One region of the Paraburkholderia sp. NPDC080076 genome, then DNA from elsewhere that is predicted to be linked to it. Evidence: riboswitches for the same ligand, from Rfam matches in the RefSeq annotation. Region 1 holds a riboswitch; each other region holds the start of a gene.
What was found. A riboswitch is a leader RNA that binds a small molecule or an ion and turns the genes downstream of it on or off. The one in region 1 is predicted to bind cobalamin.
Positions count from the first base shown of each region.

Region 2: another riboswitch for cobalamin. It lies ahead of cobW (cobalamin biosynthesis protein CobW); the one in region 1 lies ahead of cobG (precorrin-3B synthase).
Region 3: another riboswitch for cobalamin. It lies ahead of ACQKRQ_RS34190 (CbtB domain-containing protein); the one in region 1 lies ahead of cobG (precorrin-3B synthase).

Region 1 is NZ_JBNNWQ010000001.1:1,291,333-1,299,209, reverse strand. It holds gene metE (5-methyltetrahydropteroyltriglutamate--homocysteine S-methyltransferase) at 1-535, shown strand, start outside; gene cobM (precorrin-4 C(11)-methyltransferase) at 620-1,345, opposite strand; gene ACQKRQ_RS05825 (cobalt-precorrin-6A reductase) at 1,392-2,114, opposite strand; gene ACQKRQ_RS05820 (cobalt-precorrin-5B (C(1))-methyltransferase) at 2,111-3,208, opposite strand; gene cbiE (precorrin-6y C5,15-methyltransferase (decarboxylating) subunit CbiE) at 3,208-4,614, opposite strand; cobalamin riboswitch at 4,699-4,877, shown strand; gene cobG (precorrin-3B synthase) at 4,962-6,572, shown strand; gene ACQKRQ_RS05805 (precorrin-8X methylmutase) at 6,565-7,191, shown strand; gene ACQKRQ_RS05800 (precorrin-2 C(20)-methyltransferase) at 7,192-7,877, shown strand, end outside.
Region 2 is NZ_JBNNWQ010000018.1:98,930-106,806, reverse strand. It holds gene cobN (cobaltochelatase subunit CobN) at 1-3,582, opposite strand, end outside; gene cobW (cobalamin biosynthesis protein CobW) at 3,589-4,680, opposite strand; cobalamin riboswitch at 4,880-5,160, opposite strand; cobalamin riboswitch at 5,228-5,479, shown strand; gene cobA (uroporphyrinogen-III C-methyltransferase) at 5,718-6,491, shown strand; gene ACQKRQ_RS40550 (cobalamin biosynthesis protein) at 6,488-6,931, shown strand; gene cobO (cob(I)yrinic acid a,c-diamide adenosyltransferase) at 6,943-7,545, shown strand; gene ACQKRQ_RS40540 (cobyrinate a,c-diamide synthase) at 7,549-7,877, shown strand, end outside.
Region 3 is NZ_JBNNWQ010000011.1:219,697-227,573, reverse strand. It holds gene ACQKRQ_RS34215 (hypothetical protein) at 126-398, shown strand; gene ACQKRQ_RS34210 (hypothetical protein) at 410-931, shown strand; gene ACQKRQ_RS34205 (hypothetical protein) at 936-1,364, shown strand; gene ACQKRQ_RS34200 (hypothetical protein) at 1,376-2,116, shown strand; gene ACQKRQ_RS34195 (CbtA family protein) at 2,403-3,143, opposite strand; gene ACQKRQ_RS34190 (CbtB domain-containing protein) at 3,155-3,376, opposite strand; adenosylcobalamin (AdoCbl) riboswitch at 3,379-3,532, opposite strand; gene ACQKRQ_RS34185 (histidine phosphatase family protein) at 3,621-4,208, shown strand; gene ACQKRQ_RS34180 (hypothetical protein) at 4,227-4,667, opposite strand; gene ACQKRQ_RS34175 (alpha/beta hydrolase) at 4,734-5,738, opposite strand; gene ACQKRQ_RS34170 (MFS transporter) at 5,758-7,116, opposite strand; gene ACQKRQ_RS34165 (alpha/beta hydrolase) at 7,113-7,877, opposite strand, start outside.

The sequences.
Region 1 (7,877 bases):
TCTGGAAAAGGCCGGCATTCGCATCATCCAGATCGACGAACCGGCTTTCCGCGAAGGCTTGCCGTTGCGTCGCGCCGATTGGGCCGCCTATCTGGAATGGGCCACGCGTGTGTTCCGCATTTCCGCAGCGGGCGTCGCCGATCAAACGCAGATTCATACGCATATGTGCTATTCGGAGTTCAACGACATTCTGCCGTCGATCGCCGCGATGGATGCCGACGTGATCACCATCGAAACCTCGCGCTCGGCGATGGAACTGCTCGACGGCTTCGGCGCCTTCGCGTATCCGAACGAAATCGGCCCGGGTGTCTACGATATCCACTCGCCGCGCGTGCCGGACGCGCAAGCCATGCAACGTCTGCTGGAACGCGCGTGCGAAGTGATTCCGGCCGAACGCCTGTGGGTCAATCCGGATTGCGGGCTGAAGACGCGCGGCTGGCCGGAAACGGAAGCGGCGCTGACGAATATGGTTCGGGCCGCCAAGGCATTGCGTGCGAAGCTGGCGGCGAGGCAGCCGGATGCATTGACGGCGTAAGAGGATCGGCCGCTGATCTGGCGTTGATCGCCCATCCGTGCGCTGTTTTGTGTCGCGCGGATGGGTTTTTTCACGTAGACAGGTTCAGTCTTTCGCGTACAGCGTGGAGTCCGCGAAGCCTTCCGCGGCGAGCACCTGTCCGACCAGAATCAACGCGGTCCGCTCGATGGATGTCGACTGCACCTTGCTGACGATGTCGTCGAGCGTGCCGGTGATCTTCTCCTCGTCCGGCCAGCTCGCGCGATAGATCACCGCGATCGGACATGCGCCGCCGTAATGCGGCCGCAATTCGTCGACGATGCGCGCAAGGTGCCGCACGCCGAGGTGAATCGCCATCGTCGCGCGATGGCGGGCGAGGTCGGCCAGTTGTTCGCCTTCGGGCATGCTGGTTTTGCTCGCGAAGCGCGTGAGGATCAGCGTCTGCGAAACGTCGGGCAGCGTGAGTTCGCAACCGAGCGCCGCCGCGCTTGCCGCCGTAGCGGTGACACCCGGCACGATCTCGTAGGGAATCTTCAGTTCGCGCAGTCTGCGGATCTGTTCGCCGATCGCGCCGTACAAGGACGGATCGCCGGAATGCACGCGCGCCACATCCTGGCCTTTGGCATGCGCGGCCGCGAGCAACGCGATGATCTGATCGAGGTCGAGCTCGGCGGTGTTGACGACCTGCTGCGCCGCGTGACCTTCGAGCACCGCGGCCGGCACGAGCGAACCCGCGTACAGGATCACCGGACAGCTGCGCACGAGGCGCTGCCCTTTTACCGTGATCAGTTCCGGGTCGCCGGGACCCGCACCGATAAAAAACACCGTCATTCACTACTCCATGATTCGTTGAGGCGGCATGGCATGCATGCGCGATTCAGGCTACGGCTTGCAGCGCGTCGAGCAGATCTGAAACGCTTTCGAATTCCCGCTCCGCGGCCGGTAACTCGGGACGGCGCAGCATCACGACTGGCAAACCGCGTTCACGCGCGACTTCGAGTTTCGCCTCGGTTGCGTTGCCGCCGCTGTTTTTACTGACGACCACGTCGAATGCTTGCAGCGCGAACAACGCGCGCTCGCCTTCGAGCGTGAACGGACCGCGCGCCGCGAGTATCCGCGCACGTGGCGTGTCTGCGTGTGCTTCGAGACAACGCACGATCCAGAACTGATGCGGGGGAATCTCGTCGAGATGCGCGAGCGGCTCGCGGCCGAGCGTGAAGAGCGGCTTTCTGAACGGCGCGAGCGCATCCGTGAGCTCGTTCCAGTTGCCGACCATGCGCCAGTCGTCGCCGGCTTGCGGCTGCCAGGCCGGGCGGCGGAGCGCCCAATACGGCACGCGCATGGCGCGGCTCGCCTGCGCCGCATTCGCGCTGATTTGCGCGGCATAGGGATGTGTCGCGTCGATCACGAGACCCATGCCTTCGCTTTCGATGCAGCGTGCCATGCCTTCGCTGCCGCCGAAGCCGCCCACGCGCACCGTGCACGCCAGATCGTCTGGCACCTTGCCGAGGCCGGCGAGACTATACACGTGCTTAGCGCCGAGTTGCCGCGCGATCCGCAGCGCGTCGCCGGTGCCGCCGAGCAGCAGAATCCGCTTCATTGCGCGGCCCCGATCAGCAAGCCCTGGCGGTCGATCGCGAACATTTCGACGTTGACCTGCGGCGGCACGATCTCGCGCGCCACCGCCAGCGCATGCCGGCAGACGATATCGCCGAGCGGCACCTGCTGCGCGCGCGCCAGCGCAACCGCCTGCTGACTTGTGTTGGCCGCACGGATCGCAGCCTGAAGCGCGTCGTCGGCACCCAGTTCGGCGGCCCATTGCGCGAGCCGTTCGAGGTCGATGCTCGAATTGCGGCTATGCAGATCGAGATGACCCGCCGCCAGCTTGCTGAGCTTGCCGAAGCCGCCGCACACGCTCAGGCGCTCGACGGGCGCGCGCTTCATATGCTTGAGCACCGCGCCGACGAAGTCGCCCATTTCGATCAATGCGATATCCGGCAGGCCGTAATGCGCGCGCATTGCGTCCTCGCTCGCGTTGCCGGTGCAGGCGGCGAGATGCGTGTAGCCGTTCGCGCGCGCGACGTCGATGCCCTGATGGATCGACGCGATATACGCCGAGCACGAGAAGGGCCGCACGATACCGGTGGTGCCGAGGATCGACAACCCGCCGAGAATGCCGAGGCGCGGGTTCATCGTTTTCAGCGCGAGCGCTTCGCCGCCTTCCACGCCGATCGTCACTTCGAAGCCGCCGCCATACGCATGCTCCGCCGCGAGTTCGGCGAGATGCTCGGTCATCATTCTGCGCGGCACCGGGTTGATGGCGGGTTCGCCGACCGGCAGCGTCAATCCCGCGCGCGTCACCATGCCGACGCCCGGCCCCGCGCGAAATATCACGCCCGGTTCGGCGACGAGGCGCACGCGAGCGAAGACGACCGCGCCGTGCGTGACGTCTGGATCGTCGCCGGCGTCCTTGACGGTGCCGGCTTCGGCGCCGCCGCTGCCGTTGTCGATCAGGCGGCAGAACACCAGCGGCATTGGCACATGCTGGCCCTTCGGCAACACGATCTCGGCGACCTCGCTGACGACACCCGCGAGCAACAGACGCGCCGCCGCCAGCGACGTCGCGGTGGCGCAACTGCCGGTCGTGTAGCCGCTACGCAGCGGCGCGGGGTGTTCGGGCGTTTCTTCGCGCATCAGGGTTTTTGCGGTAAGTCGGTGTTGGTGGTGCTTGTGCCTTTCGTAGCTTTCGCTTCGTTCGTGACACTCGTGGAGCTCACGGCGTTCGCGTCGTTCTTGGCGTTCGTGCCGGTCTTAACGTTGGTAGCGTTCGTGAAACTCTCGGCAGTCGCGGCGTCAATCGCGTTAGCGGTTCCAGCGGCGTTCACGTCCCCGCCCCCGACCGGCTTCGTCACCTCCAACAGCGTAATCGGCAACGCCTGCCGCCACGTATCGAAACCGCCGAGCGGTTGCGCATCCGCCAACGCGATCCGTGTCAACGTCCCGCCATGCCGCTCGCGCCATGCCGCCAACGCCGCCTCGCCTTGCAACGTGACCGCATTGGCGACCAGCCGGCCGCCTTCGCGCAGACTGGCCCAGCAAGCCTCCAGCACGCCCGGCGCCGTCACGCCGCCGCCGATGAACACGGCGTCCGGCACCGGCAACCCCTGCAGCGCTTCAGGTGCGCGGCCCGCCACGAGTTGCAGTCCCGGCACGCCCAACGCGTCGCGATTGTGTTCGATAAAGCGTTGCCGCTCCGCGTGTCCTTCAATAGCGATCGCGCGGCAGGTGGCATGCGCGCGCATCCATTCGATACCGATCGAGCCGCTGCCCGCGCCCACGTCCCACAGCAATTCGCCCGGCGTGGGCGCGAGGCGCGCGAGCGTGATCGCGCGCACGTCGCGCTTGGTCAACTGGCCGTCGTGGCGAAAGGCGTCGTCGGGCAAACCGCAGGTCAGCGGCAGACGCGGCGCGCCTTCAGTGGCACGGCAGTCGAGCGCGATCAGGTTCAGCGCGGCCACCTCGCCCGCGGACCACTGATCCGCGCGGCCGTCGATGCGCCGTTCCAACTCGCCGCCCAGGTGTTCCAGCACGCTCATGCGGGTCGCCCCGAAACCGCGTGCATTCAGTAGTTCTGCGAGCGCCGCGGGAGTGCGGCCGTCCGCGCTCAGCACGAACACGCGCGCGCCGTCGTGCAGATGCGCGTTCAGCGTGGACAACGGCCGGCCCACCAGCGACACCGTCGCGATGTCCTGCAACGGCCAGCCGAGGCGCGCGGCCGCGAGCGACAACGACGAGGGCGCGGGCAGCACCCGCAACTCCCCCGCCGGCAATTGCCGCGCGAGCGTCGCGCCGACGCCGAACAGCATCGGGTCGCCGCTCGCCAGCACGCACACGGCGCCACCGCGCTCGGCGAGCAGCGGCGCGAGATCGAACGGACGCGGCCACGCGGCACGGCGCGCAGTGAGGCGCGCGGGCAGCATCGCCAGATGGCGTTCGCCGCCGTACACCACTAATGCTTCCAGCAAAGCACGCCGCGCGGGCCTTCCCAAACCGGCGAAGCCGTCGTCGCCTATGCCCACCACCGTCAGCCACGCCGGCATGCATCCATCCTCGTTCTGTGTCTTCAAATAATGCGCTGTGCCACGCCGATCAAAGCGTCCAGCCTCGTTGTGCTGTTCGAAAAAAGGCATAATACAGCCGCCGGTGCCCTTCGGGGCCGAAGAGGGAACACAGTGCCGCTGTGGCTGCCCCCGCAACTGTATGCAGCGAGTCCGCCTGCGCTCCACGCCACTGGTTCGACCGGGAAGGCCGCGGCGGACCACGACCTGCCAGCCAGGAGACCTGCCGGCGAGACTGTTCGTGCCAGCCAACATCGGGCGGGGTGTACCGATGCCGTAGCAATGCCCGCCTCGCGGCTTGCTCGGGCCGTCGCGCGACGCTAAACCCGGTGTCCGTCTTGAATCAAGCTTCGCCTTCCACCGTTTTATCCGACGCGGCTCTCACGCTGCGGCCCTCGGCGTGTCCGGGGCTGCTGCGCATCATCGCCGCGCGCGACGGCGGGATTTGCCGGATCAAGTTGCCCGGCGGTGAGTTGAGCGCGGCGCAGGCTCGGGCGATCGCGCAGGCCAGCGCACGGTACGCGGCCGGGGTGATCGAGCTGACCAATCGGGCGAATGTGCAGGTGCGTGGGGTGAAGCGCGATGACGAGGCGGCCTTGATTGCGGCTTTGGTCGATGCGGGTCTCGGGCCGATGCCGGCGACCGGCGCGGGGAACGCTGCGGATAGGACGGTGGCGGATAACGCTGTGGAGACGGGGATAGCGGACGCCGTGGATGCGGAAGGCGAGAACGCGACGGATGCAACCATCGCGAACGCAGTGAATACGGAAGCTGAGAACGAGAGCGCTGCGGACGCACTCGCCGCAGCCGCAGCCGCAGCCGCAGCCGACGACGTGCGCAACGTAATGATCAGCCCCGCTGCCGGACGCGATCCGTTCGCCCTGTTCGACACGCGCCCGCTATGCGCCGAGTTGCTCACGATGCTGCAAAGCGAAGCGCGTCTCGCGGCGCTATCGCCGAAATTCGCGCTGCTGCTGGACGGCGGCGAGCGGCTCGCGAGAGTGGATCATCCGCACGATGTGTGGCTGGCGGCATCGCAAGAGGCGGATGGCGTGCGGTTCGTGTTCGGGTTGGCGGGTTGTCCGCCTGTTAGCGAGTCTGCTGGCTCTTTAGCACACAACGAGCGCATCGCACCGGAAAAGCCCCGCGCAGACGGCACAGGCGCATTAGCCGCGATAGTTCCTTCGCAAGTCACCGCACTAGTCCGCGCGCTGCTCCTCACATTCCTCGACCTCGCTGCCGCCGACGCCACGCGCATGCGCCATCTGCTAGCCGCGGATTCCGTCAATGCTGTACTGCGTCACGCTCAGCGATATCTCGACTTCCCACTGACGCAGAACGCGAAGCTGGCCAAGTGGCATCGCGTTACACCAGCCGACGCCAGCCTCCGCCTCGGCGCCCACGCTCAACGCGTGGCCGAAACCTGGCACGTCGGCGGCCAGCCGTCGCTCGGACGCCTCGACGCCGACACCCTTAACGGCCTCGCGACACTTTCGCAACAGCACGGCAACGGCACGCTTCGCCTAACACCCTGGCAGAGCGTGCTGCTACCCGACATCGCCACGCACGCCGTCCCGACAGTGCTGTCCGGTCTGAACACGCTCGGTCTCGCCTGCGATCCCGCGCAAGCCATCACGCGCCTGATCGCGTGCGCCGGATCGAGCGGCTGCGCGAAGGGCCTCGCCGACACCAAGTCCGACGCGCTGCGCCTCGCGGCCCGCCTGCCTGCGGACGTCGACGTGCATCTGAGCGGCTGCTCGCGCTCGTGCGCCGCCGCGCATTGCGCACCGTACACGCTGCTCGGAGCCGCGCCCGGCCTCTATGACCTTTATCGACGCGACGGCCAGCCCGGTTTCGGCCAGTGCGTCGCGCGCCAACTGACGATCGGCCAGGCCGCCGACATGCTCGAACGCCTCGCCCGGAGTGACACCGATGCTTGATTACATTCGCGACGGTCAGGAGATCTATCGCCAATCCTTCGCGACGATTCGCGCGGAGGCCGACTTGTCGCGCATTCCCGCCGACCTCGAGAAACTCGCGGTGCGCGTGATCCACGCGTGCGGCATGGTCGACGTGATCGACGATCTGCAATCGTCCGCAGGCGCGGGCGCAGCGGGCCGCGAGGCGCTCGCGCAAGGCGCGCCGATCCTGTGCGATGCCGGCATGGTCGCGCAAGGCATCACGCGTGCGCGGCTGCCGGCGCACAACGAAATCATCTGTACGCTCGCGCATCCGGACGTGCCGTCGCTCGCACGCGAACTCGGCAATACACGCTCGGCGGCGGCGCTCGAATTGTGGCGGCCACATCTGGGGGGCAGCGTCGTGGTGATCGGCAATGCGCCGACCGCCCTCTTTCATCTGCTCGATATGCTCGACGCCGGTGCGCCCAAACCCGCGCTGATTCTCGGCTTTCCCGTGGGTTTTGTCGGCGCGGCCGAATCCAAAGCCATGCTCGCCGACGACAGCCGCGGCGTGCCCTACGTGGTGGTGCATGGCCGGCGCGGCGGCAGCGCGATGGCGGCAGCCGCGGTGAACGCGCTGGCCACGGAGGTCGAATAAATGACGGCGCAAGGACGTTTGTTCGGACTCGGCGTCGGCCCCGGCGACCCGGAACTCATCACACTGAAAGCGCTGCGTTTGCTGAAGGCGTCGCCGGTGGTCGCGTACTTCGTCGCCAAGGGCAAGAAAGGCAACGCGTTCAGCATCATCGAGGCGCATTTGCACGACGCGCAACAGCATCTGCCGCTGGTGTATCCCGTCACGACCGAAGCGCTCGAACCGCCGCTTTCGTATGAAGCGATCATCGCCGACTTCTACGACACCGCCGCGGAAGTCGTCGCCACTCACCTCGATGCGGGCCGCGACGTCGCGGTGATCTGCGAGGGCGATCCGTTCTTCTACGGCTCGTACATGTATCTGCACGACCGCCTTGCGGCGCGCTATGAAAGCGAAGTGGTGCCCGGCGTCTGCTCGATGCTCGGCGGCGCCGCCGTGCTCGGCGCGCCGCTGGTGTATCGCAACCAGAGCCTGTCGGTGCTCTCGGGCGTGTTGCCGGAAGACGAACTGCGCCGGCGTCTCGCCGATGCCGACGCCGCCGTCGTGATGAAACTCGGCCGCAACTTCGACAAGGTGCGGCGCGTGCTCGGCGAACTCGGTCTCGCGGACCGCGCGCTCTACGTCGAACGCGCGACGATGGGCAATCAACGCATCGTGCCGCTCGCCGAAGTGGATCCGATGGCGTCGCC
Region 2 (7,877 bases), on a different contig from region 1:
GCGCGCGGTCGCATCGTAACCGTACAGATAATCGACGGTCGCGGCGATTTCGGCCGCGCCCTTATAGCCGTGACGCTTCACGCCATCCAGCCATTTCGGATTGACCACGCGCGAGCGGATCACGCGCGCGATCTCCTCGTGCAGCGTACGCACGCGCGGCGCGGCCGGATTGCTGTGGTCGGCGTGATACACGCTCGGCTGATCGCCAGCCAGATGCCGCACCGCCGCAACCATGCCGCCCTGAAACTGGTAGTAGTCGTTCGAATCGAGCAGGTCGTGCTCGCGGTTGTCCTGGTTCTGCAGCACCACGTCCATCGCGGCGAGGCGCGTACCGAACGCGTGGCGCGCTTCTTCGCCCGAGTTCTTTTGCGTGTACGCGTAACCGCCCCACGCCTGATACGCGTTCGCGAGATCGGCGTCGGTCTGCCATTGCTGCGAATCGATCATGTCCTGCAGACCTGCTCCATATGCGCCGGGCCGCGCGCTGAACACGCGCCAGCCGGCGCGCTTGCGCGCTTCGGCGGCATCCATGCCGCGCGCGATCAACGCATCGCGTTCGCGCAGCACGCGTACGCGAATCGGATTCAGGTCCTCGGGTTCGTCGAGTTCGGCGACGGCCTGCACCGCTGCATCGAACAGATGCATGACGTTGGCGAAGGCGTCGCGGAAGAAACCGGACACCCGCAAGGTGACGTCGATACGTGGTCGGTCGAACGCCTCGATCGGCATGATTTCAAAATCGGTCACGCGATGGCTGCCCGGCGCCCACTTCGGCCGCACGCCGAGCAACGCGAGCGCCTGGGCGATATCGTCGCCGCCCGTGCGCATGGTCGCGGTACCCCAGACGGAAAGCCCAATGGCGCGCGGATAGTCGCCTTTCTCCTGCAAGTGCCGTTCGATCAACTGCTGGGCCGATTTCAAGCCGAGCGACCAGGCCGCTTGCGTGGGAACTGCGCGCGTGTCGACTGAATAGAAATTGCGGCCGGTGGGTAGCACGTCGGGCCGGCCACGCGATGGTGAACCGCTCGGCCCCGGCGGCACGAAACGCCCTTCGAGGCCGCGCTTCAGTTGAAGCATTTCCTGCGGACCGCAAGCGTCGAGCCGTGGCAACACGTCGTTACGCAGACGCTCGATCACTTGCTCCGCTTGCGGCAAGCCGGCCGCAAAAAACGGCGCTACCGATGCGTCCGTTCGATCGCCACACACATCACGTAGCAACTCGGCCGCCAGCAACTCCAACCGTTCCCGCGTATCGCCACAGTGCCGCCACGGCGCATCGCTCACGCGCTGCAGCACATCGGGACGCGGCCCGTCCCACGCCGCCGACCAGTCCACCGACAGCGGATCGAACAGATGATCCATCCGCAGATCACGCGCCAGCGCGTCGATCAAACCGGCCTTGCCGCCTTGGCCGTCGCCGACCGGAAAACGCCCCAACGCTAGCAACGTATCGCGCCGCTGCACGCCATCAGGCGATTGCCCGAACGTATGCAAGCCATCGCGAATCTGCGCCTCCTTCAACTCGCACAACCACGCATCGACGCGCGTGAGCAGCGTGTCTTCATCGTCCTGCCCGTTCGGCGCCGCGAGACTCAGTTCCTCATGCAGCTTATGTTCGACGATGGTCGCCAGAATCGTGCGCCGCAACAGCTTCGAGCGGCGCGGGTCGACCATCAGCGCTTCATAGTATTCGTCGACCTGGCGCTCGAGATCCTGCAAGGGTCCGTAACTTTCGGCGCGCGTGAGCGGCGGCATCAGGTGATCGATGATGACGGCCTGCGCGCGGCGTTTTGCCTGGCTGCCCTCGCCCGGATCGTTGACGATGAACGGATACAGATGCGGCATCGGCCCGAGAATCAGATCGGGCCAGCAGGCATCGCTCAACGCGACGCTCTTGCCGGGCAGCCATTCCAGATTGCCGTGCTTGCCGACATGCACGACTGCGTCGATGCCGAACTGGTGACGCAACCAGAAATAGAACGCCAGATACGCATGCGGCGGCACGAGTTCGGCGTCGTGATAGCTCGCGTAGTCGCCCTGTTCGCGCGAACGCGACGGTTGAATGCCGACGAAGACCTGTCCGCAGCGCCAGCCCGCGATCATGAAGCGGCCGCGTCGCAGCGTCGGGTCCTGTTCGGGCGTACCCCAACGCGCGTTCAGCGCCTGGCGCGCCTCGGCGGGCAACGCATTGAAGTGCGCGAGATAGTCGTCGAGCGCGAGGCTTTGCAGCGCGGGACGCAGATCGCGCACGACCGGATCGTTGGTCACGCCTTCGGTGAGCTTCTTCAACAACGCGTCGCCGTTCGCGGGCAAGTCGGTGAGACGATAGCCCTCGGCGCGCAGCATCGACAGAATGCCGACCACCGAGGCGGGCGTATCGAGGCCCACGCCATTGCCGATGCGCCCTTCGCTCATCGGATAGTTGGCGAGGATCAGCGCGAGTTTCTTGTCCGCGTTATCGAGTGAACGCAGACGGCACCAGCGCCGGCTCAGTTCAGCGAGAAAGCCCACTCGCCCGGCGTCAGGCTGATAACGCACCACGTCGACCTGAGTGTGAGGACAACGGTACGCGAGTCCCTTGAAACTGATCGCGCGCGTGATGATGCGGCCATCCACTTCCGGCAGCGCGATATGCATGGCGATATCGCGCGAATTGAGGCCTTGATTGTCCTTGACCCAATCCTCGCGATTGCCGCCGCTCAGGATCACCTGGAACACCGGAGCGTCGCCGGCGAGCGCAAGCGGCTCGGGGTCGTCGATCGCGGACGCGGCGAAGGCGGTCGTGTTCAGCACCAACGCGACCTCGTGCTGCGCGCACAGCGACTGCACGACGTCTCGGCTCATCGCATCTTTCAGCGAGGTGATCGCGATCGGCAGCGGATTCAGACCTTGCGATTCGAGCGCGTCGATCAGCGCATCGAACACGGCCGTATTGGCCGCCTGCAGATGCGCCTTGTAGAACAGGATCGCCGCGACCGGCGCGTCCTGCCGCCAGCGCGCCTGCCAATCGGCAACCGTCGGTGTGTCACGCTCGGGATGGTAGAGCGTCGCGGCGGGCAACGCGCGCGGCGGCGCCGGTTCGCGTCCCCAGCCGCAGACACGGTGCGCGATACAGCGCAGGAACGCCTCGGCATTTTGTGGGCCGCCTTCACGCAGATAGCGCCACAGCTGATGGCACAGATCGGCGCTCGCGGTGCTGCGCGCGAGCAGGTTCGGATCTTCCTGCAGATCGCCGGAAAACATCGCGAGCGTCTGCTGCTTGCGCTCGGCGAGCGCCACCACCTGCTCGATGCCGTAAGGCCAATACGCCTCGCCGCCGAGATGATCGACCACCACCACGCGTGCATGCTGCAAGACGTCTTCGACATAGAAATCGACCGACGCCGGTTGCCGCAAATACGTGACGTTCGCGAGCCGCACGCTCGGGAAGCCCTCACCGAGGCGCGGAAAAACGCTCGCCAGCAGCGACAGCGTGGTATCGGCGGAGCTGAGCACCACGATATCCGCGGGCTGCTGATCGATACGGATCACGCCTTGCGTATCGTCGACAAAACCGCCAGGCGTGGTACGCAGCAGATGCATGAGCGCTCACGCCTGTTGCGTTTCGACGCTCGACGGCACGCCGAGCGCCGCGTCGAACGCGCGCTGCAACGCGGCCTGATCGAGGTCCTCGCCGATCAGCACGAAGCGGCTCGGGCCGCTTTCGCCGGCCTGCCAGCGTCGATCGAAATAGCTGTCGAAGCGCCGACCCACGCCCTGGATCACGAGACGCATCGCCGCGGCCGGCAGCGCCGCGAACCCTTTGACGCGGTAGATCGTGTTCGTTTCGACCAGACGCTGCAACGCAGCGATCACCGCTTCGCGCGACGACACATTCGCCTGCACGACCACCGAATCGAACTCGTCGTGATGGTGGTCGGCGTCGTCGGCGGAACCGTGGTGATCGTGGCGCAAGTGGATCGTGTCTTCCGAGGCCGCTTCGAGTCCCAGCAACGTGTGCAGATCGAGTTGCCCCATGTGCGCGCGCACGATCTTCACTTGCGGCGGAATCTCCTCGCGGAGCAACACTTCAACCGCGCTTTGCTGCGCGTCGTCGAGCAAATCCGTCTTGTTCAGAATCACCAGATCGGCCGCGGACAACTGATCTTCAAACAGTTCGTGCAACGGCGACTCGTGATCGAGATTCGGATCGGCCTTGCGTTGCGCATCCACGGCGACGGGGTTGTCGGCAAACTGGCCGCTAGCCGCGGCCGGACCGTCCACTACAGTCACCACGGCATCGACGGTGAAACTGTTCTTGATCTGCGGCCAGTTGAAGGCCTGCACCAGCGGTTTCGGCAACGCGAGACCCGACGTCTCGATCAGCACGTGATCGATCTGATCGCGGCGTTCCACGAGCTTTTCCATCACCGGAAAAAACTCTTCCTGCACGGTGCAGCACAAGCAGCCGTTCGCGAGTTCATACAGTTGGCCTTCGGTTTCGACGCCGTTTTCATCGCAACCTATGCCGCAACCCTTGAGGATTTCCCCGTCGATGCCGAGTTCGCCGAACTCGTTGACGATCACCGCGATGCGCTTGCCGCCCGCATGCTGAAGAATATGCCGCAGCAGCGTGGTCTTGCCGCTGCCGAGAAAGCCCGTGACGATGGTGACGGGGATCTTGCGCATTTGAGTTTGCATCGTGAGGTCCATCCGTAGGAGTTGCACGCGCACGCCGCTGTGCCTGTATGGCCATCTGCCTGCGCCGGGCAAAACGAGGCACAGGCCCGGCCAGCCACGACGATAACAAAACACGGGGACGAACGACGGCGTTGCCGCGACAACAGAAAAACAGAAAGCGGGAATGAGGTCATGAACGCAGCGCCGCATCCCCGCGGCGTTCGTCCTTCGTATTCTGGCCGGTATCCGGGCTGGCGAAAGCGCCGCTTCCCCTTCCCGGGCGAGTGATTTCTCGCCCAGTGGTGATATGCCGACGCGGCCTTGCGCGTGGACATCGAAGCCGGCTCCGCGGCGCTAATGAACTGAACTTAGCACCACATTTCGCTTACCGTTGCGGGGGCAGCACAGGTTGACCCGATCCATGGCAGGTGGGCACCCTGTTTCCCGTTTAACTGCATGCGCACGAGCGCGCATACGAGCACCAAAGTGCGTGCGAGTGTAGGCCCGCGGCCCGGTGCCGTCAAGGAACCGCAAGCCGCGAGCGCTTATCGGGCGGGGCGCCATGTGCTATCGTATGCGCGCGTTTGGTGCCCGCACATGCATTCGCGTGTGCAGTTAAACGGGAAACAGGCGGCGCTCCATGCGCTCAACCTGTGCTGTCCCCGCAACGGTAAGCGACCTGCGGCGCAATCTTGAGTTGTCTTGCGCCGCGCATGCGTTTTTTCGATGCCACTGTCCAGCACATTCCAGCGAATGCGGACGGGAAGGCAAAGCGCATGAGGCCGCCAGCCCGGATACCGGCCAGACGCGGAGGCGGCGAACCTCAGGGCAACATCGCGCCGCCGGCAGCCGGAATCCGCGAGGGACGGATGTGAAGGCGCTGAAGCACGACATGGTGTGTCCACGTATGCGGATTCCGGCTGGAATCGCTACGCGCCACACATTGCGCCGTGCCTGAATCCGTCGTACCGCATGACCCCAAAGTCCGCCGCCTGGCGACCGTCCGCGCTTTACCCCTTTCCGCTTGTCACGACATGGCGCTCGCCATGCACGCCGCGATGACCCGCGCCTGGCTGATCGGCGCCGGCCCCGGCGACGTCGAACTCATGACCATCAAGGCGACCCGTGCATTGGCGCAGGCCGACGTGGTGCTGGTCGACGATCTGGTGAATCCCGAGGTGCTGCAGTTCGCGCGTGCCGACGCGCTCGTCGTCTACGTCGGCAAACGCGGCGGCCATCCATCCACGCCGCAGGACGGCATCGTCGCGCAGTTGCTCGAACATGTGCGGGCCGGGCGCAGCGTCGCTCGTTTGAAAGGCGGCGATCCGTTCGTATTCGGCCGTGGCGGCGAAGAACAGCAGGCGCTGCACGCGGCGGGCATCGAGGTGGAAGTCATCAACGGCATTACCGCGGGAATCGCGGCGCCCGCGGCAATCGGCATTCCCGTCACGCATCGCGATCACGCGCAGGGCGTGGTGTTCGTCACCGGACACGGCGCGGGCAGCGGCGAGCCGGACTGGGCCGCGCTCGCGGCCACCCGCATGACGCTCGTGATCTACATGGGCATGCGGCGGCTCAACGATATCGTCGGCGCGTTGCTCACGGCCGGCATGAGCGCCGACACGCCGTGCGCGACGATCGAATCGGCCACGCGTCCCGAGCAACGCCATGCGCTCGCGCGGCTCGGCGAATTCGCCGACACCGTCGCGCGCGCCGGGCTCGGCTCGCCGGCGATCGTGGTGATCGGCGGTGTGGCGTCGCTCGCCTTGGAGCGCGCGGCGGCGCAGGCCGACGCCGCAACGCCGCCCGCAGACGAAACGGATACGCAATGAAAACGCTGAGCGTCGGCATCGGTTGCCGTTTGCACAGCCCGGCTGAGCAGATCGAAGCCGCGGTGCGCGCCGCGCTCGGCGCGCATTCGTTCGACGAAATCCGCAGCGTGGCCTCGCTCGATACCAAAGCCGACGAAACGGGCCTGCTCGAATTCTGCGCACGTCATGCGCTGCCGCTGACATTCTTCAGCCTTGATCAGATCGCGTCGATGCCCGTGGCGGAGGCTTCGGCGGCGGTGCGCGAGCATCTCGGCGTGGACGGTGTTTGCGAGCCGTGTGCGCTGCTTGCCGCGACTGCCGGGCTCGGCGAACCCGGCGCGCTCAATGCGGATCGAGCCCGCCTCGTCGTGCGCAAAACCGTCCATGCCGGCGTCACCGTGGCGATTGCTTCGAGCGCCGCGCACGCCGATAGTGAACACCCGAACAACGACACTCAGTAACAGGACCTGCCATGAAAACCGATCCCGAATCGCATCAACGCATGACCGAGCGTCGCCGCGAAGGCCACGAGAAAAAACAGGCCAACGCTACCGTCGAAAAAGGCCTGCTGATCGTCAACACCGGCACCGGTAAAGGCAAAACCACCGCCGCATTCGGCATGGCCGTGCGCGTGCTCGGCCACGGCATGCGCCTCGGCGTCGTGCAGTTCATCAAGGGCGCGCTGCACACGTCGGAGCGCGACTTTCTCGGCGCAATCGCCAACTGCGATTTCGTCACGATGGGCGACGGCTACACCTGGAACACGCAGAACCGCGACGCCGACATCGCGACCGCGCGCAAAGGCTGGAACGAAGCGCGCCGCATGATCGAGAGCGGCGATTACCAGATGGTGATCCTCGACGAACTGAACACGGTACTCAAGTACGAATACCTGCCGCTCGACGAAGTCCTCGCCGTGCTGACCGCGCGCGCGCCCATGCTGCATGTGGTGGTGACCGGCCGCCACGCGCCGGACGCGTTGATCGAAGCCGCCGATCTCGTCACCGAAATGCGCATCGTCAAGCATCCGTATCGCGAGCAAGGCGTGAAAGCGCAGCGCGGCGTGGAGTTCTGAGCGATGGCCGCGTGCCCCGCCCTGTTCATCAGCGCGCCCGCGTCGGGCCAAGGCAAGACCACGATCACGGCGGGTCTCGCGCGCTACCATCGGCGGCTGGGGCGACGCGTGCGCGTCTTCAAGACCGGACCGGACTTTCTCGATCCGATGATTCTGGCGCGCGCGAGCGGCGCGCCCGTGCTCTCACTCGATCTATGGATGGTGGGCGAAGCCGCCTGCCGCACGCTGCTCGCGCAAGCGGCCGCCGAAGCCGATCTGATCCTGATCGAAGGCGTGATGGGTCTGTTCGACGGCACGCCGAGCAGCGCCGATCTCGCCACCACGTTCGGCGT
Region 3 (7,877 bases), on a different contig from region 1:
TAATCCTCTAGATAAAGCATCAGATTTCACGAGCTTTTTCTCTGAATGGAACACGAGTCGTGCTGGGTGCGTTGACAGTCATCGGGGCCTGCGCTATATGGCGTTGAGCGTTGCAGGAGGCCGCGATGCTGGACGAGGACAAGGTGTTCGCTGGCGACACGGTATGGGACATATTCCTTGGTGCAGGCCAGGTCGAGGAAGTCACACCGGATGGTGGTTTCTCGGTGCGCTATGGTGCGCGCCGCACGATGCGCTACACGCCTGACGGTTTCTTTTCCGGCGTAAAGCGGGTGTACTGGTTCAATCCGATCGTTGTCGTGCCGCGCAAGGGGCAGTACCGGCGTATCGAGTTCATCAAGTCACTTGTTGATGTGCTCGACCGCTACAGGGGTGTCTAGGAGAAACCGTCATGAACTGCGAGGTCTCCACCGGAACCCTGAGCTGTGCACCGGCCCAGGGAAGCATGGCGGGTGCCGTGTGCGACTCGCGCTACCGTACCGACGTGGTGTTCGATGCGCACTCCGCAAGCCGTTACAGCGGCGTCTTCGTGGTTGATCCGGGTGCGGTGCTTGTGGTGTCTGCCTCCGATCTGGCCGGCGGCACGATGAATGTTTTCAAGGTCGCGCTTGCGTCAGGAGACATGCCGCAGGGCTATGCGTGTCCCACGCTGTGCGATGAAGGGTCGTCTGTCATTCCACCCGGCGCGCTTTTTCCGACGATCACGCATCAGAAGGCCGTCATCACCAATGGTGTCCCCTGGGTCATGAGCGATTCCGACGACACGAAGCTTATCAGCGTGCCTGGTGCGTACCGCTTTGAGCTGTCCGGAGATGCACTGGTGGGCGAAACCTATGTCGAAGCGCGACTCGTGCGCGGCGGCAGTGTGCCTGCCCTCCTGATCTTTGGTAGCGCCGGGGCAACCGGGGAATAGCACGATGATCCTGTTCGACAGCCGCAGCGCCAGCGTGACGAGTCCCACCTTCATGGTGCGTCCCGGCAACGGTGTTGTGCTCAGTGCCTTCGGCCTGGTACAGATGCTGGATGGCACGCCGCAGATGGCGGTAGTCGAGAAGGTACGGTACGAGGACGGCATCATGCCGCAGGGCGGCGCGTGCGAAGATCTGGAGCCGCCGCCCGCGATGGTGCTGCAGGCCGAGGACGTGACGCAGTGCGGCGTGTGGGGGCTGACCGCATGCCAGAACCTCGCGCTGCTGACCGTGCCGGGTTCGTACCGGCTGAACCTGAACGACGCCTCGGCTATTGGCACCGTGTATATCGAGGCCGTTCAGATCGATGCGCAGGCGGCGGCGCTCGTGCCGGATGACCTGTTCCTGGGCGCGGTGAGCTGCGCCTGCGGTTCATGAAGGAGTCGAACATGGGGAACAACTGCTGCCCGATGTCCACCATTCCGGTCACGTTGCCGCCGTCCGGTCCGGCCGGGGGCGACCTCACCGGCACCTATCCCGATCCGTTGGTTGATCCGCTGAAAGTGGCGGACAGAATGAGCGGGAATTCGAACGCGCTGCTGGTTCTCGCGAATGCACTCTGCGCGAAGCTGGATGAGTGTATTGCTTCGGTGTTCAAACGATGTGATGGGTCGGCTCATGTTGCAGGCGATCTGATTCCGACGTGTCAGGAAATGCAGGATGCGATTGCCAGGGTGTCGTCTTCGCTGGTTGATTGCAACGGCAACCCGTTTATGCCGGGCGCGCATGTGCCGACCTGTGACCAGGTCGACAGCAGGATCACGCAGGCGGTCGGCTCAATTCCGGCCGACAAGTTCCTCCAGAACGTGCAGGACGATCCCACAACCCACACGATTACCTTCAAGGTGGCGGACGGCGGCGGCACCTTCACTGTCAATCTCTCGGACCTGTTGCCGATTGTCGTAGGCCAGGGACTGAGCGGAAACGGGACCGTTGCCACACCTGCCGATATCAGGCTTGCGCCGTCCAGCGGACTGACTGTCAGTTCAACCGGTACAGCGGTAAAGCTGTCAGGCGACGCCGCCAATGCGCTGGCGCTCGGCAGTGACAAGGGTCTATATGTCCCGAATCTGTCGGGCGGCCAGACATCGCAGGTAACACAAAACAAGGACTATGGTCAGGCCGATTGACACAAAACACCTGCGGCGTCCTGATTCTACGGACAACCGAAGACTGTGTGCCAACAACTAAGTTGTTGAATTCAAACAGAATGGATGTTTGTGGACCTTGTGCGTTGCGAGATGAAATTATCCACAGATGCTGTTCGCAAGCCTGTGGATAACCACCCCACAACCGCCCCAACTCCTTGACGCAGAACCCTTCTTGACCACTGCGCGCAAAGCACGGAGAGCGAAGTGCGAGAGCAAGACGCGGAGCGCAACCACCAAACCGGTTGCGCTCACCAATTCCAAAACATCAAACCGACTTCACCGCCGACCTTCCCCCCACCCGCATAAACGCACTCCGCTCAACCAGCGCCCCAAACAGCAGCCCGATCGTCGCCCACATAATCGCCTGCATGCCCAGCGCCGCGACGCGGAATTTCCACAGCAGCACCGCCGGGAAAGCCTCCGGCACTTCGTTGATCGTGGGCATCGACAACTGCACCGCGGCGATGATCGCGATTAACACCACCGCCCCCACAATCGAGCCATTCCACGCGCCAAGCTTCATGGCTGCACGGCGCCGCACCTTGAGCGAAAACACCATCGCGGCCAGCGATATCGCAATCATCAGGAAGAACAAACCCGTCCGCGTCCCAATCGTTTCAGGGTCGCCGACCGAAGGCGGGTTCGCCGGATACTTCAGATTCGGCACCACCGCCAGCGCAATGAACGCGCCAAGCGCAAGCCACGCGGACAACGCGCGCGGGCTCAATGCGCCCACTCGTCCATAGGCGTACGCGAACACCAGCGAGAACAGCCCGCCGAATGCCGCGCCGTAAGTCACCACGCCAGTCAACAGGCCGATACCCCGCTGCGTATCGCGGCTCACAATCTCGGGTTCAGCGGCCTCGCCTTTCGCGGCGTCGGCCTTTTCTTCGAATGAAATCGCCTGATTCACCTGCGGCTCGCCCACCACCCGGGCAAAGCCGAACGTGAGGAGTCCCGCGGCGATGCCTGCAAGCATCCCGCGTACCAACAATTTACCAACCATGGTCGACTCCGTTAGTGGCAGGGAAAGCCGAGCAGATGGCGGCCGTCGTGCACGAACTCATGCACGTACATGCCCGGCACCAGCGAGGTGGCGCCCTGTTCCGCACCCACGAAGTAAAGCGCGAGCAACAACAGCAAACCGCCGAACACAACCCAGGGCAACAACTCGCGCAGCGGAATCGGCGTGGGTTGCGCAACGGGCTGGTTGGCGGGATCGAAAATAGCTTCGTTCATGATGGACATCTCCTGGGGTAACGCGCCCCGATAGTCATTGCAGAGGATTGGTGCGAAGCTCAGGTCTGGCTTTCGGCTTGTGCTGCCGATTACAGTGGCGCGACCGCGCCGGGCTCTCACCGGCTTCCGCGCTTCGCAGTCCCGCTATTCTACGCGCTAAACTTCGGCACCCGGCAACGCAAAACGTACGGTTCATCCCGCTCGCGTTCGCCTTCGGGGCGCGGCTTCACAGGACATGAACAGAATGGACACTCGGCTGTTACTGATCAGCCACGCATCGACCGCCGCCCAGCGCGCAGGCCGTTTTCCCGCTGACGACCCGCTCGACGCCCGCGGCCTCGCCGAAGCCCACGCCGCGCGCACACGTCTGGCGACAGCGAACGACGCGGCCGCTTTCGTCAGCCCGGCCGTCTGCGCGCGCGAGACGGCAGCCGCCCTGGGCCTCGCGGCATCGGTCGACGCCGGTCTGGCGGATATGAACTACGGCGCATGGCAGGGGCGGCGGCTGGCCGACCTCGCTGCCGAAGCGCCGCAAGACCTCGCCGCATGGGCGCGCGATCCCGACGCCGCGCCGCACGGCGGCGAGTCGTTCAGTCAGCTCGCGAAACGGGTAGGAGAATGGCTCGACGCGCAAAACGGCGCGAAGGATCGTGCACCGAACCATGCGCGCGACGTGATCGCCGTCACCCATGCGCCGGTGCTCCGGGCAGCGATCGTGCATGCGCTAGGGGCATCGCCCGCCGTGTTTCCGCGCATTGAAATCGCGCCGCTTTCGATAATCGAGTTGCGGCGCTCGTCGCGCGGCTGGACATGGTGGCCGGCCTCACGCTAGCCACCTTCGTGCGGCGGTTTACTTACCCGACACCACCAGACGCAGCTTGTTCGAACCGGTCGGCGTCAGCGTGATGTCGGTCCGCTTGCCCTTCGCACCCAGATAAAAGTGCTGATGTCCCGGCGAATTCTGATCGTGGGTGGCGTCCGGCAGACACGATGCGATGTCCGCCGCGACAGCTTGCAGCGCGTCTGCATTCGAACCGGCGTCGTGATGCGACGTCCAGTTGCATTGATACGCACCGCGACTCGCCGAACATTGCGCGTCGTCGCCATAAGGTTGCGCGACGCCCTTGCCGTCGTCCGGCGTCAATGAAGCGAGCCCGCCAGGGGCGGCCGCGACGATCCGTTTCAGCGAAGTACACGGGCTAGGCGCATCGTCGGCATATGCGCTGCCGGTCAGCAAGACGCCCAGCGATGCAGCGGCAAGCGCGGTGACAAGTAATCGGGTTCTGTTCATGTCGGCGCGGTCCTTGAAGTCACTCACAGGTATTAGCGCGGTAGCACGCTTCGTGCCCATGCGCACTCACAGCCCAGTACCAAACAAAGCCGCCAGCCCCTGCGCCGAAGCAAAAATCCCTTTGGCATCGTGCCCGACACCATCGATCACATACGTCTGATGCTTCGCCAATCCTTCCGGATGCCGCAACGCCATATAGCGCGCATAAGCCAGCCCGCGCCCGAGCCGGTGTTCCCCTTGCGTCAGCGCGGCGCATGAACGGTCGAGCGCCGGATGCTGCGGATCGCAATCCGCGCCGCCGAGCAGCACGGTGACGTCACGCTGCGCGTAACGCGCTTCGAGCGCTGCGGCAGAAGCCGCGTCGCCCGCATAGCCCGGCAAATCCTCGAGCCCATATTTCCAGCGATTGAACGACGGACACATCGCCCGATCGAACTCCGCGAATTCGCCGGACGCAACCGGCCGCATCGCATCGAAGTACACATATGACGAAGGATTCGCGACCACGTAGCGCAGCGCGATGCCGCGCGCCGCGAGCGGCGCCTCGTCGCGCGCCACCACCGCATAGCGCTGCACGACTTGCGCGCCGCCCGAGTGTCCCGCGATCACCACTTCGGCAAGCGACGCGAACTGCTCGCGCGAAGCAAGCGTATGCAGAATGGCGTCGAGCACATCGAACGAACTGATCGGCGCGGGACCTTCGGCGTTCTCGCCGCCCATCCAGCTCGTCCAGTCCCAATGCAACGTGGACGACGGCACCTCGTGCGCCTCGACATCCGCCGTCGCGAGAAACTGCGGCACGATCAGCAGCGTATCGGCCGCACTGCCGCCCGCGAGCGCGCACGAACGCTGCGCGAGTTCGAAATACGTGTCGCCGTTGCGCAAGCGGCCATGAATCAGAATCACGGCGCGTTGGACTTCGCGCGTCGGCGCTAGCCAGTCGCCGTTCGAAAACACGGGCACGGTGCCGCTGCCGGCTTGCGTCGTGACGCTCAGATGCCGGCTTGCGACGACCGTGACCGGATGCTCATTCGGCGCGCGTTCGTCGTCTGTGATGAAAGGCTGGGTCATGCAATAGGCTCGTGGTTGATCAATGGGTGACGGGCCTCGCCGCCGCGCCGCCCGACATGCGTCCGGCGCGCGTGAAGTACACCATCGCGAGCGACACGAAGCCGGCAAAAATCAGGTAGAACGCGGGCGTAAGGCTGCTGCCGGTCACGCGCGTCAAGCCGGTGATGGTGAGCGGCGCCATGCCGCCGAACAGCGTCACCGCGATGTTGTACGAGAGCGCCACACCCGCCGAACGGCTGCGCACCGGGAACAATGTCGCGAGCATGCCGGGATGCGCGCCGGACATCGCGGCGAGGAACACCGTGGCGATCATCTGCGCGATGAACAGATGCCCCGGCGTCGGATTCGTCACGACGAAGTGATACAGCGGATACACGCAGACCATCCACGCGATCACGATCGGATAGAACAGCCTGTATGCGCCATAACGATCGGCGAGCTTGCCCGACAGCGGAAACAGAAACAGATTCAGCACGCCGGACACGAACGCGCCGAGCAACGCGGTGGAGAGCGGCAAATGCAATTGCCGTTCGACATACACCGACAGATACGAGTGCCACACATAATTGGTCGCGGCCCCGATGATGATTACGCCCATCGCGCAGATCGCCGCATCGCCGTTGTCGCGGAAGAACTGGCGGATCGTGACGCGCGGCGGTTTGTCCTTGTGATCGAGCAGCCGCTCGAACTCCGGCGATTCGGCCACGCGATGCCGGATGTAGAAGCCAAACGGCCCGGCCAAAGCGCCGAACAGAAACGGCAATCGCCAGCCCCACGCCACCAGTTGCTCATGCGTGAGTTGCGTGGTCAGCAGATAGCCGACCCCGGACGACAACAGCAACGCGAACGCCTGCGCCGACATATTGAAGCTGCCGTAAAACATCTTCTTGTGCGGCGGCGCATACTCGACCAGCATCGCCGATGCCGTCGCGAACTGTCCGCCCACGGAGAGCCCTTGCAACAGGCGCGCGAGCACCACCAACAGCGGCGCCGCGATGCCAATGCGCGCATAGCCCGGCGTGAGACCCATCAGCAGCGTGCTGGCCGCCATCGAAATGATCAGCAGCGAAAGCGCTTTGCGGCGCCCCGCGCGGTCCGCGTAGATGCCGAGCAGAATGCCGCCGATCGGCCGCACGATGAAACCGACGGCGAACGTGGCGAGCGTCAGCATGATCGACACGAATCCACTGCCGCCGGGAAAGAACACTTGCGCGATGATCTTCGCGAAGTAGCCGTAGATCAGAAAGTCGAACCACTCTAAGCCGTTACCGAGGACGGAGGCGAAGATCGCGCGCCGCACCATCGACGGACTCAAGCCGTTCGACGTATCGGCTCCAGACGTGGCACCGTCGCGCTGATTGAAGGTCGCTTCGTTCATTGCTCGCATCCCGGAGTGTCGAACATCGCCGCCAGCGCGCACACCGACGTCAGCATGCGCGCGCCGTTGTGCCCCACGCCCGGCACGATATGAAAGCGCTGCTTCAAGCCGTCCGGATGACGCGCCTGGAGATACCGGTAGTACGCCTCGGCACGCGCGACGCGTTGCGGCCCTTGCGCTTCGGCGGCGCAGGTTCTGTCGAGCGCGCTTTGCTGCGGATCGTCATCCGCGCCGCCGACGAGGTAGTCGATCCGGCGCGCCGCATAGGTCGCTTCGAGTTGCGCGGGTGTTCGGTCGTCGAGATAGGGCGGCCGGTTGTCCATGCCGTATTTCCATTGATTGAAGTCGGGACATTGCGCGGCATCGAACGGCGCGGCAATGCCTTGCGCGTTGGGCCGTTGCGCATCGAAATAGGCATACGTGGACGGACTCGCCGCCACGTAACGCACGTCGATGCCCTCGCCGGTCAGCGCGGCGATGTTGCGCGCCGCGACGGCGTAGCGTTGCACGACTTGCCCGCCGCCCGAATGCCCGGCGAACACCACGTGCCGCAGATTGGGAAACAGCTTGCGATCGGCAAGACGCGCGACGATCGCGTCGAGCACCTCGTAGGAACTGATCGGCAGCGGCGCGCGCGCCGCTTCGCCGCCCATCCAGGCGTCGCCGGTCCAGCGCAGCAGATCGGCCGGTTCGTCATGCACGCGCGTGTCTAGCGTGGCGAGGAATTGCGGCGCGATCAACAGCGTGGCGTCGGGGTCCGC